DNA from 3 places in the Paenibacillus sp. P32E genome. Region 3 is predicted to be linked to each of the others. Evidence: a T-box and tRNA genes for the amino acid it is inferred to sense, from the RefSeq annotation. Region 3 holds a T-box; the other regions hold tRNA genes.
The links. The T-box of region 3 lies ahead of lysS (lysine--tRNA ligase). A T-box ahead of a tRNA ligase gene usually reads a tRNA of that ligase, here a tRNA-Lys.

Region 1: it has a tRNA-Lys gene. The T-box ahead of lysS (lysine--tRNA ligase) is inferred to sense a tRNA for this amino acid. The anticodon was not compared.
Region 2: it has a tRNA-Lys gene. The T-box ahead of lysS (lysine--tRNA ligase) is inferred to sense a tRNA for this amino acid. The anticodon was not compared.

The regions. Positions count from the first base shown of each region.
Region 1 covers NZ_LVYY01000019.1:22,401-27,602, forward strand. Annotated here, with positions in the region: gene A3848_RS18265 (nucleotidyltransferase) at 1-66, shown strand, start outside; gene uvrA (excinuclease ABC subunit UvrA) at 94-2,961, shown strand; tRNA gene A3848_RS18275 (tRNA-Lys) at 3,182-3,254, shown strand; gene A3848_RS18280 (ABC transporter ATP-binding protein) at 3,474-4,241, opposite strand; gene A3848_RS18285 (FecCD family ABC transporter permease) at 4,241-5,202, opposite strand, start outside.
Region 2 covers NZ_LVYY01000019.1:1,402-6,603, forward strand. Annotated here, with positions in the region: gene A3848_RS18140 (oxidoreductase) at 43-879, shown strand; gene A3848_RS18150 (zinc-dependent alcohol dehydrogenase family protein) at 1,515-2,525, shown strand; gene A3848_RS18160 (SDR family oxidoreductase) at 2,765-3,553, shown strand; tRNA gene A3848_RS18165 (tRNA-Lys) at 3,688-3,760, shown strand; partial or broken gene A3848_RS33025 (transcriptional regulator) at 3,982-4,116, opposite strand; gene A3848_RS18175 (TerD family protein) at 4,298-5,202, opposite strand, start outside.
Region 3 covers NZ_LVYY01000002.1:122,055-127,256, forward strand. Annotated here, with positions in the region: gene A3848_RS02780 (YebC/PmpR family DNA-binding transcriptional regulator) at 1-543, opposite strand, end outside; gene lysS (lysine--tRNA ligase) at 638-2,191, opposite strand; T-box leader at 2,258-2,521, opposite strand; gene A3848_RS02790 (S8 family peptidase) at 2,588-3,910, opposite strand; gene A3848_RS02795 (hypothetical protein) at 4,134-4,535, shown strand; gene A3848_RS02800 (5-methyltetrahydropteroyltriglutamate--homocysteine S-methyltransferase) at 4,864-5,202, opposite strand, start outside.

The sequences.
Region 1 (5,202 bases), on a different contig from region 3:
ACGATTCGGATCACGCCCAAAAGCAAGCCGGCTGTTGAGGAAGCAGGCTATCTATACATTCCGTAAATACGATTGCAGAAGGGAGCTTGAAGCATGTCCATTAGAACAACTATCGAGATCTCCGGGGCCAAGCAGAACAACCTGAAGAACATCTCCGTTGAAATCCCGCGGGACCAGTTAACGGTAATTACCGGGGTATCCGGCTCGGGGAAGTCCTCACTCGCTTTTGACGTCATTTACGGGGAGGGGCAAAGACGTTTTCTCGATTCCATTTCCACCTTCGCCAAAAGCCGGATCAGCCAGCTCAAAAAGGCAAAGGTCGATTATGTGCGCGGCTTGTCCCCGGTCATCGCGATTGAACAGAAAAAAAGCAATAACAATCCGCGTTCAACTGTAGGCACGGTTACGGATATCAACGATTATCTTCGTCTGCTGTATTCCACGGCGGGTGTAGGCAAATGTCCGGAATGCAGTCATTCCCTGAAGCAGCTGTCTGCCGCCCAGATCGCCGAGCGTATTTCCTCCTTGCCTTTTGGAACTGTGGTAGAGCTGCGGGCCCCCGTCTATAAAGTATACGGAGAAGACTACAGCTTCACCTTCCAGCAACTCCGGGACAAGGGGTACAAGAATCTGCTGGTGGATGGCGAGCCATTTTCACTGGCAGAAAAAACAGAACTGGACGAAGCGCAGGAATACCATATAGAAATGGTCATTGACCGCTTTCAGCTGAAGAAAGATACCTATATTCAATTGACCAAATCCATCGAAGCTGCAATGCTGGCACTGGAAGAGGATATTATGATTAAAGTGGTGGTTCCGGGAGGCGTTGCTCCGACCTTCTACCAGGATTTCGGCTGCCCGGAGCATCATTTCTTCCTGTGTGACATGCAGCCTTTTCATTTCTCTTTCAACACGCCTGTAAGCGCCTGCCATACCTGCCTCGGGGTAGGGATGTCTTATGTGGTGGAGCCCCGTTTTCTGGTAGTAGCACCGGAGAGAAGCATCAACAAGGGTGCGCTCAAAAGTACAGTGTTCAACCCTGCGGGCAAGGACAGCTATCGTTCTGTGCTGATGTACAGCTTGTCCCAGAAGTATCATTTCGATCTCGACACTCCTTTCTGCGATCTGCCGAAGGAAATTCATGAGCTTCTCTTCTACGGGACCAAAGGCGAGGTGCTCCCCATGCTCCAGCCCCCTAATTCAACGAAGAAGAACTGGATGATCGGACGTGACCGTCCATTCTGGGGGTTCGTTCACGAGATGGAGAGCTGGTACAAGCATTACATACGGAAAAGTTCTACCTCGGAAGCCTTCGAACCGACGTTCATCAAGGATTGTATGATTGAGAAGATCTGCCCGGAATGCCATGGAGCAAGGCTCAAGAAACAGCGCCTACAGGTTACCCTCGGAGAAGAAAACATTGACCAGCTATGCCGCAAACAGCTGCCTGAGCTGCTACATTCGCTGGAAGCATTGACGTTTGGGGCAGAGATTCAGGATGTGGCCTCCTCGATCATTCACGAGATCCGCACCAGGGTATCCCTGCTCGTTGATATCGGACTGCACTATATCAGTCTTAGCCGGAGAAGCGATAGTATTTCGGGCGGTGAGATGCAGCGGATCAAAATGTCGACCCAGATCAGCAGTGAGCTGATGGGAATGCTGTACGTCATGGACGAGCCAAGTATTGGCCTGCATCCCCGTGATTCCAGCCGCGTGATAGATACCATGAAGAAGCTGCGGGATATCGGCAATACCGTAATTGTGGTTGAGCATGATATGGATACCATACAGAGTGCGGATCATATTATCGAAATCGGCCCGGGTCCAGGAATTCATGGGGGTCAGGTTGTAGCGTGCGGGACCATTGAGGATATTATAGGTGAGCCCCTGTCAGTGACAGGCCAATATCTATCCGGAAAAGCCAGCATTCCCGTCCCCGGCAAGCGCAGAAGCCTGGGAGATGATTTTCTGAGCATTCAAGGCGCCCGGGAAAACAACCTGAAGAATGTGGATCTGGATATTCCACTGGGTGTGTTCATCTGTATTACCGGAGTATCCGGTTCAGGGAAAAGCTCATTGATTAACGAGATTCTGTTCAAGCAATTGAAAATCGACAAAACGGCTGCGCGGATTGTTGCAGGCGAGCATGATTTTCTGTTCGGTGCGGATCTGCTGAACAATGTCATTAATATTGACCAGACCCCTATTGGAAGGAACAGCAAATCGAACCCGGCAACCTACATAGGCATCTATGACAAAATCCGGGATCTCTTCGCCATGCAGCCGGAAGCGGTGGACAGGGGATACCAGGCAATTGACTTCAGTCTGACCCATGCAGGAGGCACCCGCTGTGAGCAATGCGCCGGAGACGGAGTAATCGTCACCAATCTGCAGTTTATGGCCGATATCGAAACGATTTGCCCGGTGTGCAAGGGGCAGCGGTTCTCGGAGGAGGGTCTGGAAATTAAGGTCCAGGGTAAAAGTATCGCCGATGTACTGGAGATGACGGTGGAGGAAGCCCGTGAATTCTTCAGCGGCCATAAGTACCTGAAGCATAAGCTGGAGATTATGGATGAGCTCGGACTTGGCTATATGCGCTTAGGTCAAAGCTCGACCACCCTGTCCGGCGGAGAGGCACAGCGTGTCAAGCTGGTGTATGAGCTGTCCAAAATCAAGAGGGGAGCCCGCAATTTGTATATCCTTGATGAGCCTACCACAGGGCTGCATCTGTCGGATATCCAAAAGCTGCTGCTGTCTCTGGGCAAACTGGTGGATAGCGGGCATACGGTTATCGTTGTTGAACATCATCTGGATGTCATGAAGTCCGCTGACTATATTATTGATATGGGCCCGGAAGGAGGCCATGACGGCGGGTATGTGGTTGCCGAAGGCACACCGGAGCAGGTAGCTGAAGTGGAAGCTTCCCACACAGGCAGGTTTTTGCGTTCGGTGCTGTGACCTGCTGGAATAGACTGCACTTCATATTCGGATGAAGGCAGTCTATTTTACTGCTCCAAGCAAGACGAATATTATGATCCACCGTAAATTATTCTTTTTAGAAAACCCGAAAAAATAAACCTTGATCTATGTTTTGTATCATGATATAATCTTTTATACGAGAGATTTATTCCGTTCTTCTGCGAATGAGCTAAAGGCGGTATGATTCGACCAATGATGTGGACTCTTAGCTCAGTTGGTAGAGCAGTAGACTCTTAATCTATTTGTCCAGGGTTCGAGCCCCTGAGAGTCCATCACAGAAGAAACGGCAGAAATGCCGTTTCTTTTTTTGTCTTCAAAGAGCTAATTTCAGAAATGGGCTGATAAGATTGAGAACTTACAACCTATAGAGCGCTTATCGTATTTAAGACGGAGATTCAGTTCGAATGATCAGGACCCTGCCCCAAAACATGAATAAGCCCTTCCGACTTCTGATTAGGGAAGCGGAAGGGCTAAAAAGGTTGCTTTCGTAACTAGCGTGTCTCCAGATAAGCAATGCCAAGCGCCCCGGTCACGGGGTTGCGGTAGGTCTCGCAGGCCACATCAAATACCTGGCCGATTAATTCCTTCGTCAATATATCCTCCGGCTTCCCGCAGGCGGCCACTTGGCCCTTTTTCATGACGTACAGATAATCACAGTATTCCGCAGCAAGGGTGAGGTCATGGAGTGCGGCGAGAATGCCGATGTCGAGCTTTTTAACGATATTTAGAATTTGCAGCTGGTATTTAATATCAAGATGATTAGTCGGCTCATCCAGAATCATGAATTCGGGCTGCTGGGCCAGAACGCGGGCGAGGATGACACGCTGTTTTTCACCACCGGATAGTGAATTATAGCTGCGGCCTGCATGGCCTTCCAGGTTGACCTTGCGCAGAGCGCCTGAGACAATGCTGAAGTCCTCTTGATTATCGGTCTCCAGCATCCCTTTATGCGGGGTTCTTCCCATAGCAACCATTTCCCGTACGGTGAAGTCAAAGCTGAGTTCGTTGAACTGGCCGACTACACCCAGCTTTTGCGCCACGATTCGGGGGCTTGATTTCATTACATTCATTTCAGACAGGAATACATCGCCTTGGCGGGGCTTGATCACTTTATAAATACTCTTGAGAAGTGTAGATTTGCCGCAGCCGTTCGGACCAATGAGGCCGACAAATTGCTTGTTTCTGACCTTCAGGGATACATCTTTTACAATATTCGCATCGGCAAAAGAGACGCTTAGGTGATCAACGTTCAAGTTCATTAGCTTTTCCCTCCAAATGCGTAGCCTTTTTTGATCAGCATGTACATGAACATCGGTGCGCCGATTAAGGCGGTAATGATCCCGATGGGGAGCTCTACATTTGGCACAATCGTCCGCGCAATGACATCTGTCCAGATCAGAAAGATCGCTCCGAACAGAATGGACGCGGGCAGCAGTCTCCGGTGATCCGAGCCAACCAGTCCTCTGACCAAATGGGGGATGATTAGACCCACGAATCCGATCATGCCGCAGCTTGCCACCATCACCCCTGTAATCAGCGCAGTAATCATCATATAGGCTTTGCGGTAAGCACCCAGATGAATGCCCAGGGTGACCGCTGCTTCATCGCCCAGCATCATAGCGTTCAAGACCCGGAATTGCATCAGAAAAAAGAAAACGGCAAGAAGGATGGCTATCGAGATTAGCGGAAGTTTGTCCCAGCTCGCAGCGGCCAGGCTGCCCATCGTCCAGAATGTAACGGTCTTGATGCCTTCTGCGTTGTTGGCAAAATAAACAATGAAATTCGCAAAGGCAGTGCATAAGGCGTTAATAACCATACCGGCCAGGACGAGCTTGACGGAGGTCATTTTGCCGCCCGCGCTTGCCAGAATCAGGACCAGCAGGGAAGCGCCGACGGCACCGGCGAAGGCCCAGAAGGCAACTCCTGTCTGGCCCAGTAATCCCATGGAACCAAAGCCGATCAGGATAGCGAACGTTGCTCCGAGGGAAGCGCCGGATGAAATACCCAGTATGTATGGATCAGCGAGAGGATTCTGAACCGCCGCCTGCATGATGGTTCCGCATAACGTGAGTCCGGCTCCGATGAACAAAGCCATCAGAACGCGGGGAAAGCGTATTTTCCAGATAATATCGACGAAGGAACCGGAAGTCAGTTCCTGTACATCTCCGATTTGAATACCCGTGAGGTGGTGGAGCAGGATCCGGTAGGATTGGGAGACGG
Region 2 (5,202 bases), on a different contig from region 3:
ATCATAACTTATAAATGCTTGATAGAGAAAGGATAATGATTGGTGGAAAATAAGGTATGGTTTGTTACGGGAGCTTCGACTGGACTAGGGAAAGCCATAGTTTTAGAGCTAATAGCTAAAAAGTGCAAAGTAGTAGCAACATCGCGTAATCCGCTAGACATAGAACATTACCTGCCTGGCGCACTGGAGAATGACAATCTTTTGGTTTTACCGTTAGACGTCACAAACAGTCAGCACATTAAAAGTGTTGTTGAAGCAACCAAGCAAAAGTTTGGCGGAATTGATGTTCTTGTTAATAACGCAGGTTATGCCTACTTCTCACCTGTTGAAAATGCTGATGATCAGCAAATTGAAAATATGTTTGCTGTTAATTTCTGGGGAGTCAAGCACATGATAGATCATGTGCTACCAATTATGAGAGAGCAAAAGAGCGGAACTATTTTAAATATATCTTCTCTAGGCGGTTTACGTGCATTTGCAGGTTTCGGATACTATCATGCCACTAAGTTCGCTTTAGAAGGCTTTTCCGAAAGTTTAAGTCAAGAAGTTAAGCCTCTAGGAATTAATATTTCCTTGGTAGAACCAGGGGATTTTAACACGGATTTTGCAAGCAGATCTGCAACTGAAAATGTAAATATTATAGAAGCATATCAAGCAACGGCAGGTGAAAATATCAAAAGCCTTAGAAAATTATCTGGACACCAGCCGGGAGACCCTAACAAAGCTGCCAAGGTAATATATGATCTGGTGAATCGTGGTGATGTTCCTTTGCGAATTCTTTTAGGGAGTGATGCCTATCAGCGGGCAATGGAAAAGTTAACGGGAATGCAAAAAACATTTTCGACCTACCATGATATAACAATTAGCACCGATTATTAAAAGTAATGGGGGATTTCCTAAAGCCATGAATGGCTGGTTGGAATATCCTCTTTTTTTAACAGGATTGACGTAAGCGCTTGGTGTGGACGCTCCGCGAACGGACCGGTGTTCCAATCGCTGATTGAACGAGACTGTCAAACGCAATTGAAAATTCAGCATATGCTGTGCTGGATCAGCAGCTTACGGCGTTCTCTCGAATTCGTTAGTGAGGAGCTTGCAACCGTCCAGATACAACTGCTGTGCCAAGCCTTCTTTATTGACAAACAAGCTGTAATTGAATTTTGTCGAGCAATTCATTATTGGTTGCCGCAGCATCAACAACGAGCTTGTGGAGATTTTCAGTATTTTGCATGCGAGCTTCTTGGTAGGTTTTCAACTTCGTGTGTTCGTATTGGAGGAGGCATCTTAGCAGGAATTGTATACAGTTGTCCTTCACTAGTCTATAAAACGATGGAGGCTCAAAGATCATATTGACTTTCTAAAATCAGGTGGGTACAATGATACCGATAGGAAACATCGTTACCGTAAATGCGCGGTACTTAACTTTCATGAGAATCGAAAATTACTTTCGAGCAACGGTAACGGTGTTTCTATATTGCAACATAGTAATCTTATCTTGCAGGGAGGACAATACGATGAAAGCTGTACAACTGACAAACGGCTTCGGCTTTGAGGAATTAACCATGACGGAACTCGACAAACCAACGCCAGGTCCTAAGGAGGTGCTGATCCGCATGAGGGCAGCTTCTCTCAATTATCGGGATCTAGTGGTCCTCGGCGGATTAATGCCGATCGAAGTCAAATTTCCCTTCATTCCATTATCAGACGGAGCGGGAGAAATTGTAGCCATTGGCCCAGGAGTAACCAGATTTCAGGTCGGACAACGAGTAGCAGGTAATTTTCAACAGCGCTTCATTGGCGGCAACCCAAGACCAGGGGTGTTAGAAGAAAGTCTGGGAGGTCCGTTGAATGGAGTAGCGGCCGAGTATGTCGTGCTACATGAAGACGGAGTCGTCCCTATTCCCGATCACCTCACTTATGAGGAGGCCTCCACCCTGCCGATCGCGGCATTAACCGCATGGAGCATGCTAATCGAATACGGTGGTTTGCAAGCGGGTGATACTGTGCTGCTGCAAGGAACAGGCGGTGTCTCCATCTTCGGGCTACAATTCTCGCTTATGGCCGGAGCACGAGTCATCATCACGTCGAGCAGCAACGACAAGCTGGAACGAGCAAAAGCTCTTGGCGCATGGCAAACGATCAACTATTCGGAGGTTCCTGATTGGGATAAGGCAGCGTTAGAGTTGACTGGCGGCGTCGACCATGTTCTGGATGTTGGAGGAGCGGCAACGATGGGGAAATCCATAAATGCACTTCGAACAGGTGGGACCGTGAGTATGGTCGGGTTCTTATCGGGCTTGACCATTGCGGAATACGATGTCTCCAGTATCTTGCATAAAGCCGCAACGGTTCGCGGCAGTCAAGTCGGCAACCGGGATCACTTTGAAAAGATGAATCGAGCGATTGCCCATCATCGTTTACATCCCGTCATCGACCGTGTATTCCCTCTAAATCGAATAGGAGAAGCGCTCGCGCTCTTGGCTGAAGGAAAGCAATATTTTGGTAAAATCGTAGTCCAAATCTAAAGTCTCTCAAAAATGACATTGGAGGCGCAAGCTCACCGGCGAAGCATGGGCTTGCTGCGGAGTTCAGTCCGCAGGGAGAGTTTATCGGAAGCTAGCATGATCAGGAAGGCAAACTGTATGGCGTAACTACGGCTACAAGCCATAATGGATATTTATATATAGGAACGGCACCCGGAGGCAGCAAGGGCGTTCATCGTGTGCTTTTAACAAAATAAGGTTGGAATCTGGGAGGGTGCGAAATGAATCTGGATGATTTGGAGCTATCTTGGAATGAGAAGGAGAGTCTGTCCGGCAAAGTGGCCTTGGTGACAGGCGCTAGCAGCGGAATCGGGGCATCGATCGCCAGAAAACTGGTAAAGCACGGCGCCCATGTGACTGTAGTGGCACGTCGACGGGATCGATTGGATGAGCTGGTACAGGAATTGCAAAAAGAGGGATTGTACGAGGTTATGGCGGTACCTGCTGATATTCAAAAGGCTGAAGAAGTACAGCATGTGGTCAATGAAACGATTAATCGCTGGGGCCGTCTTGATATTATAGTTGCCAATGCCGGATTCGGGTATCGAAGTCCTTTGGTAGAAGTGGATCTGGAAAGATGGGAGGAGCTGTACAGGACGAATGTACACGGTCTAATGTTGACGCTGCACTACGGGCTTCCGCCAATGCTGGGTCAGGGCAAGGGAGATGTCATCATCATCTCCTCCATTGCCGGCAAGGAAGTGATTGCCGGAGGAGGTCCATACAGCGCTACCAAATACGGCGTTAACGCCATAGCGTCTGCATTACGTTTGGAGACAATCGATCAGGGGATTCGCGTTACGACGATTCAGCCCGGGGCGGTGGCAACCGAATTTTCTCAGGTGGCCGGGTATTCCGAGGATGAAATACGCGCGTTTGCTTCGAAAGTCCTGCCGTTACATCCCGATGATGTTGCAGAGGCGGCACTCTATGCATTGGAGCAGCCTGAGCATGTCAGTATTCCGGAACTAACCATCATGCCCTCAAGGCAAGCCCAGCGGTTCAAATAAAACGATGTCCAAATAGTAACAAAAGGTCCGTCCAGATTTGGCAACGGATCTTTTGTTTTTCCTACGCCGATGATTTTATCCAGAAGCTCCCGTGCGACTGCGATACCCTATTGAACGAGGGTGCTGAATCACATGGACTCTTAGCTCAGATGGTAGAGCAGTAGACTCTTAAGCTATTTGTCCAGGGTTCGAGCCCCTGAGAGTCCATCGGCAGAGATGCCGTTATTTTGCAGTTTCGGGAAGCGGGATGGTTATGCAGTGAATGGAGTGGAGTGGGGAGATTACAGACCTGCAACCGTCAACGACAATCGTCAACGGCAACTAATACGGCTACCGCCCACTGTTGCCGCCAACTGCTACCGGCAATTGCTACCGTCCAATGAGGACGCTCAATAATGGAACTGACACCGCCAACCCCAACCCCATGCGAACCATACCGTGCGGAGGAACTCAACTGTTCCGTGACCTAAGCCTTTGCCAAGTAATTCTCTGCGCCTGTGGTTGCTCTCATTCTCGAGATTGCTTCTTAACCATTCTCCGTACTGCTGCTCAAATCGCGACATACCGAACTCCTTCTTAATTCATAAACCCAAATTTAAGGTATCCCACAAAAAAACCGCCCCAAAACAATACCTCCTGAAGTATTATTCAGGCATGCATTGTATAAGAGCGGCGTGTGCTTCACAACCTACGTCTTGTAACGCGAACATTTTTAATGAATTCAATTTAAAATAAAAAGAATCGCTATTTGCTGCCGGCTTCCCATCTCAGATTCCAGTTATAATACTGATCCAATTCCTGGTGCCCGGCGAAATATTCTACGAGTCTCTCCACGCTGAAGGTCTCATCCTTCTGATTACGGATCATAGCGATGGCACACATCCCCTTATGATTGTTATGCTCATCCAGCCGGACCTCGATTTCCGGTCCGCCTTGCTGCTTGATGGTTACAATGGCGTCAGCCTCAGACCAGTTCGTGATGCCTTCATAGATAAAAGCAAAGATCACAATTCTGCTGATTTCGGAAAGATAATGGCCATTGATCCGCAGATTCTCGCCCGTGGCTATGGATCCGGTGCGGTCATCCCCGTCCAGGGAGATGTAAGGCGGCCTGTTCAAGCTTCCGAAGGATTCACCGAGTGCTTGGACAGAGCCCTTAATGCCATTTTTTAATTCAAACAGACAACCAAGGTCAAGGTCGATTCCTTTACTTCCGAACCATCCCGATGATTTTTTTTGATACCAGTTGAGATTGATCAGGATCTCGCCCAGGGATTCAGTCCCTTTCTGGAGATTGATCACCTCCCCGCGTTTCTTAAGCAGGATGGTATTGAGATTTAAAGGAGCGGCTGAAGGTGATGCTGGTGAAGAGGGGGGCAAATGGCCCGCCGTCTTAGGCCGTGACCGCAGCTCTGGGAGAGAGAGGGGGGACTGCTGCGATTGAATTACTGGGCTGGCGGGTTGAACTGACGGGAGGATGTTGTTGACCTGTATCCCATAACTTTTACATAAGGCAGCTAAGCCTCCTGCATATCCGGAACCCACAGCGCTGAACTTCCATTCATTATGATATCTATAGATTTCTCCTACGACAATAGCGGTCTCTACCGAAAAGGTTTTACCAAGCCTGTAGCGCAAAAGTTCCATTC
Region 3 (5,202 bases):
TTGAACGGCATGGAACTGGTCAGGCTCGGCATAGACGATTACAGCCTCGTCCTCTTCCAGCACATCGCGCACATCCAGATCCGCTTCAATCAGCAGCTCCATCACTTCGTCAGCTGTTTTGCCTTCCAGGCCAATTACAGCTGTAGGCTCGAACATATAGGTTACCGAACCGCTGACACCCATGTTGCCTCCGTTTTTACTGAATGCGGAACGCACCAGCGGGGCAGTACGGTTAACGTTGTTAGTCAGCGCGTCGATAATGATCATCGAACCGCTGGGTCCAAATCCTTCATAACGTAGCTCTACGTAATTTTCGTCACCGCTGCCTTTGGCCTTGTCCAGCGCCCGGTCGATAATGGCCTTAGGCACGTTGTACGTTTTGGCGCGCTCAAGCACGACTTTCAATGCACGGTTCGATTCCGGGTCCGGTTCACCCTTCTTCGCCGCTACATAAATTTCCACACCAAACTTGGCGTATACCTTACTTGTATTGGCATCCTTGGATGCCTTCTTTTCTTTAATATTATTCCATTTACGACCCATATTCTTCCCGCTCACTTTCCAACATTAATTATAAACAGTCCAATATATTATACCTCCGCTCTGTGTATCCCGTAAAGGGCAGTCCCGGTGACGGCTAAAAATCCAGCAAAGCCAGCAACCTATCCAGCCCGACTGCCTGGATCAGCACAGGGATTCGCGGACCTGTCTCCTGGCCCAGCACCAGCTGATAGATTAGGGTGAACAAACGTTTTTGATTGTTTTTCATCGTTTTTTTATCCTCGTTATAACAAATAGCGTAAATTTCTGTCATCATCTGCTCATCCTCCAACCCCCCGGTCCTCAGCAGTCCGCAAAAGGCTTCCAGCCATGCTTGCTCATGTGTCTCCAAGGTATCATACAAGGCAGTATCACGGCTGGAATTTACGGTAACCAGCTTTTGCGGCATCCAGTGCTTGATCCAATATTCCGCCCGCTCCGCTGTTTGCTTCAGCCCATCCGCATCCACTACCTCTCCGTTCCGGGTCATAATCTCCTGTAGCAGATGTAGATCGAAATGAATCAGAGGCAGCAAGCCTGCAATGGGACCGAAGCTAGGTATTCTGTCGTTCAACGGATGAATCAGCGAAAGCTCTACCGCCGAATCCATATCATCCGTGAGTGTACGGGAATCGTGAGCCTTCCGGTAACGTTCGAATTCCGTATAATTGCGCAGCACATCTTCGTCCATCCCGATATGAAACTCAGCGTCCGGCTGGTATTTGGCAAACAGAAACAGAATATTCTCCGGGGCATAGACCTTCAGCAGATCATCAGGCGTGTAGTTATTCCCGGACGAGCTGGACATTTTGGCAAAGCTGCCTTTGATTCTAATAAATTCGTAAGGCTCATACATAGGCGGTTCATTCTCAAAAATTTTCTCCGAGATCACGGACGCTACATTGTAGCTGCCCGTTTCCGACGAATGGTCGCGGCCTCCAGGCTCGAACAGCACCTGCTCCAGATTCCAGCGCATCGGCCAGTCGATTTTCCATTGCAGCTTGATATTCTCCGCTTCCGCAACAGACATCGTACAGTGATGGCCGCATTTACAGCTGTAGGTCAAGAGTCCTTGCTCTTCATCAAAATAATGCACTGTAGTCGAGTCCTTGCCACAATCCCCGCAATACACACTTACAGGATAAAATGTGGCTCTCTCTGCTTCGCTGGCTTCTCCTGTTTTGAAGGCCATCAGAATGTCATAGATTTCTCCTCTGCTGCGCAGCGCCTGAAGGATTCCCGGTGCATAACGGCGGGATTGATATTCTTTGCTCTGATAGATAAATTCAGGCCTGATCCCAAAAGCGCTGAGCGCTTGTTCAAATTCCTGCTCAAAATGCTCCGCATAGGAAGTGTGACACCCGTATGGACAAGGAACCTGCGTATAGGGCCTGCCGATATACTGACCGAAACTTGGGTCCACATGAACCGGAACCTTACGGAAACGGTCAAAGTCATCCCATGAAAAAATAAACCGGACCTTTTTACCCGCTTTTTCAAGCGCCTTACTTACAAAATAAGTCGTCACAATCTCCCGGAAGTTCCCGATATGGATGTGGCCTGACGGACTGATCCCTGATGCGCATACGAATGTCTGCTGCTCCGGGTGGCTTTCGATTAACCGTTTTGCAATTTTCTCTGACCAATGCATGAATAATCACCTCTACAATTATTGTAAAAAAACAACAAAAAAAGCCCTCATCCTCAAGATTGTCATCTTGAGGACGAGAGCTGTAATCAGCGCCGTGGTACCACCTCTGTTCGCGGACATGTCACCATGAACGCCTCTTCGGGTACGGCCATTACGCTTATACCCTATCTCTGTAACGGGAGAACCCGTCATAGCATCCTTAGGCGTGCTGCCCAATTCCGTATGAGGCTCGGAGACTTTTTTCGTTAGGCACACTGCTGCTCCGTTTCACCATTCCGAAGCTCTCTGTGAACTGTGCCGCCTAAGTACTCTTCTCGTCATCGCTGAAGTGATATGCTGTTTTCAATATATTCCACTATAGCAAAACTAGTTCAGAATGTCATTACCCTTATGCAGCTAACTTTGGAATGACATATTTCCTACACCCGCTAATTCTCTTTCAATTACATTGCCGTTCATTAAACTGTGGTTTAGAGCATTAAATGCATTTATTCTCTTACCAACAAATTTATCTGTTTGTATAGTATCACCACTATCTTGCAGTATCTCTTTAATTTGCCCAAATGTAAGATCCGGCTTTTTCGATAACAGTAAAGCCACCAAACCACTGACATGTGGTGCCGCCATTGAAGTACCATCCATTTTTAAGTAGTCATTACTACGGGCTTTAAGGGATAGAATTTGCACTCCCGGTGCTGCAACATCAACGGTATCATCATAATTTGAAAAATCAGCCCGCTGATCAGCAATATTTACTGCTCCAACAGATATTGTTTTGCTATAGTTAGCGGGTGAATAATACTTCGCTTCATCATTTGCATTACCTGCAGAGACAACAGCAATGGCCCCTTTTTCAAAAACATAATCTAATGCATCTTCGATTACAAAGTTTTCCTTAGTTCTTTCTATCGGTCCCCAACTATTATTAATGACCTTGGCACCATTATCGACTGCATATTTTAAAGCTCTTGCAATGATTTTACTGTTACTTCCACCCTTCGGGAAAACTCTTAAAGCCATTATTTTAACTTTAGGGGCTACACCGATAATTCCCATATCATTATTGCCAATAGCTGCTATGGTTCCTGCAACATGCGTACCGTGTAAATTTTGGTCTTGCGGGTCACTTTCTTCATCTGAGAAATCATAGCCAAAGTTCCCATTTACATCCTTCCACATATTCTCTTTAATATCAGGATGATTATAATCGACTCCTGAATCCACAACCGCAACCACAACATCTTCACCTTGACTAATCTCCCAAGCCTTTTCGCATTGAATATTTTTCAGGCCGTATAGTTCTTCATATCGCGTATCATTGGGTACGTCATGTAGTACATTAACTGTATCTAGTTCTGCTCTTTCAACGCCATTATTTTTCCTTAATTTCTCCAAAAATTCTTCAACATCAATATTTTTATTTAGCTTAATTTCAAATGTTCTGTATAACTTTTTCTCAGTTTCGCTCATTTTTTTGTATTCATTTTCAAATGTTTTCTGATTGAGTGAATTATTATCAACAGATGCTCCTTCTATTATGCCGTTCTTCAGAAGAGGTTCAATACTGTGTACTCTCTGGATTTCAATCCCCTCAGGTATTTCAGAATGGCTAAGTGTAGAATTACCGCTTGATCTTATATTCACAGGAAGTACACTTTCTGGATTCACATTCTCCTTTAACGATATTAGGATAATTGTTTTATCGTTTTCTTTTGTCATGTCTTACCCTCCTAAATAAATTTTCGGTCTTATCATCTCCTTCTAAAAAACGAATATTAATGTTATATATTAACATTTATGTTTTAATCGTTTATATCAAATGAAAGTAAGGAATATACAATTTTATTAAAAAGGTTTACATACCAATTTTTAACAGGATAATTCATCCTTTTCCACTCCATTCTAAAGAACGAAGTTAAAAAAATAAAAGGTGGAGATTAATTTGGCTACTGCGCTTAATTCATTTGAAATTACGAATATTCAGGTTGAAACTGCGTTAAATGAAAATGCTTTTCGTTTAGAATCTACATCAACAATTGATGAAGTGAAAGCAAGAATTGCTGATTATTGTAAGGAAAACTTAGCGGTTGGAAATGAAAGAGATGCTCGGGTTGAAGAACTTTCACTTAATGGAACTGTAGTTAATTTAAAAGTATGGATTCGATCAAAGCATAAAGTTTTTGCTGGTGTCACATTATATTCAGTAACATATGAAATTAATGGTACCTACGATTTGATTAACCCCACAATTGTTGGAGAATCAGAGATATGCGTTGATACTCCTGCTGGAAAACAATGTATTAAGGCAAAACAAATTGTTGCAATTCTCATGGCGCTTTTATAGAACTGAGAATAAAAACTGGCCGGTTAACAACTCCGGTCAGTTTTTTTGCACCTCGCATAGCCAAAAACACTTAGATATCCACTTTAGAACAGGTAAATCGTTTCAAATATAAAAGCCATCCAATACCAGATGGCTTTATGTACTTCTATATACAATTGTACATTGGATTCCTTAATTGTATTTAAAACATCACTGTAGAGTTCAACAGCTGCTTCTTTGCCAATTGTACGGTAAGCGCGTTATGAGCCACTGTTGCAGTATTTGCGCCCATTTCCGAAAGAGCTTGACCTCTAGCTGCGATTACTGGCTGGACAATATCCGCACAAAATCAAAGCCAAACTTTATTTGCCGTTTCAATGATTAGACGAAGCTTATCCCACTGTTCTTCCTCCGTCAGCATGTTACCTTCTTCGGTAGAGGCAAAGCCGCATTGGGCGCTGAGGCACAACTGGTCGATCGGAACCATCTGTGCAGCTTCTTCAATACGCGCGATGATCTGCTCGCTGCTCTCCAGACCGCCATGCTTCGTTGTCACGAGACCTAGTACAACTTGCTGACCTCGGATGAAGCGCAACGGAGTGAAGTCGCCGGAACGTTCATTATCATATTCGAGGAAAAAGGCATCTACCTTAGCCTCTCCGAATAGAGTTTCAGCTATTGGCTCATA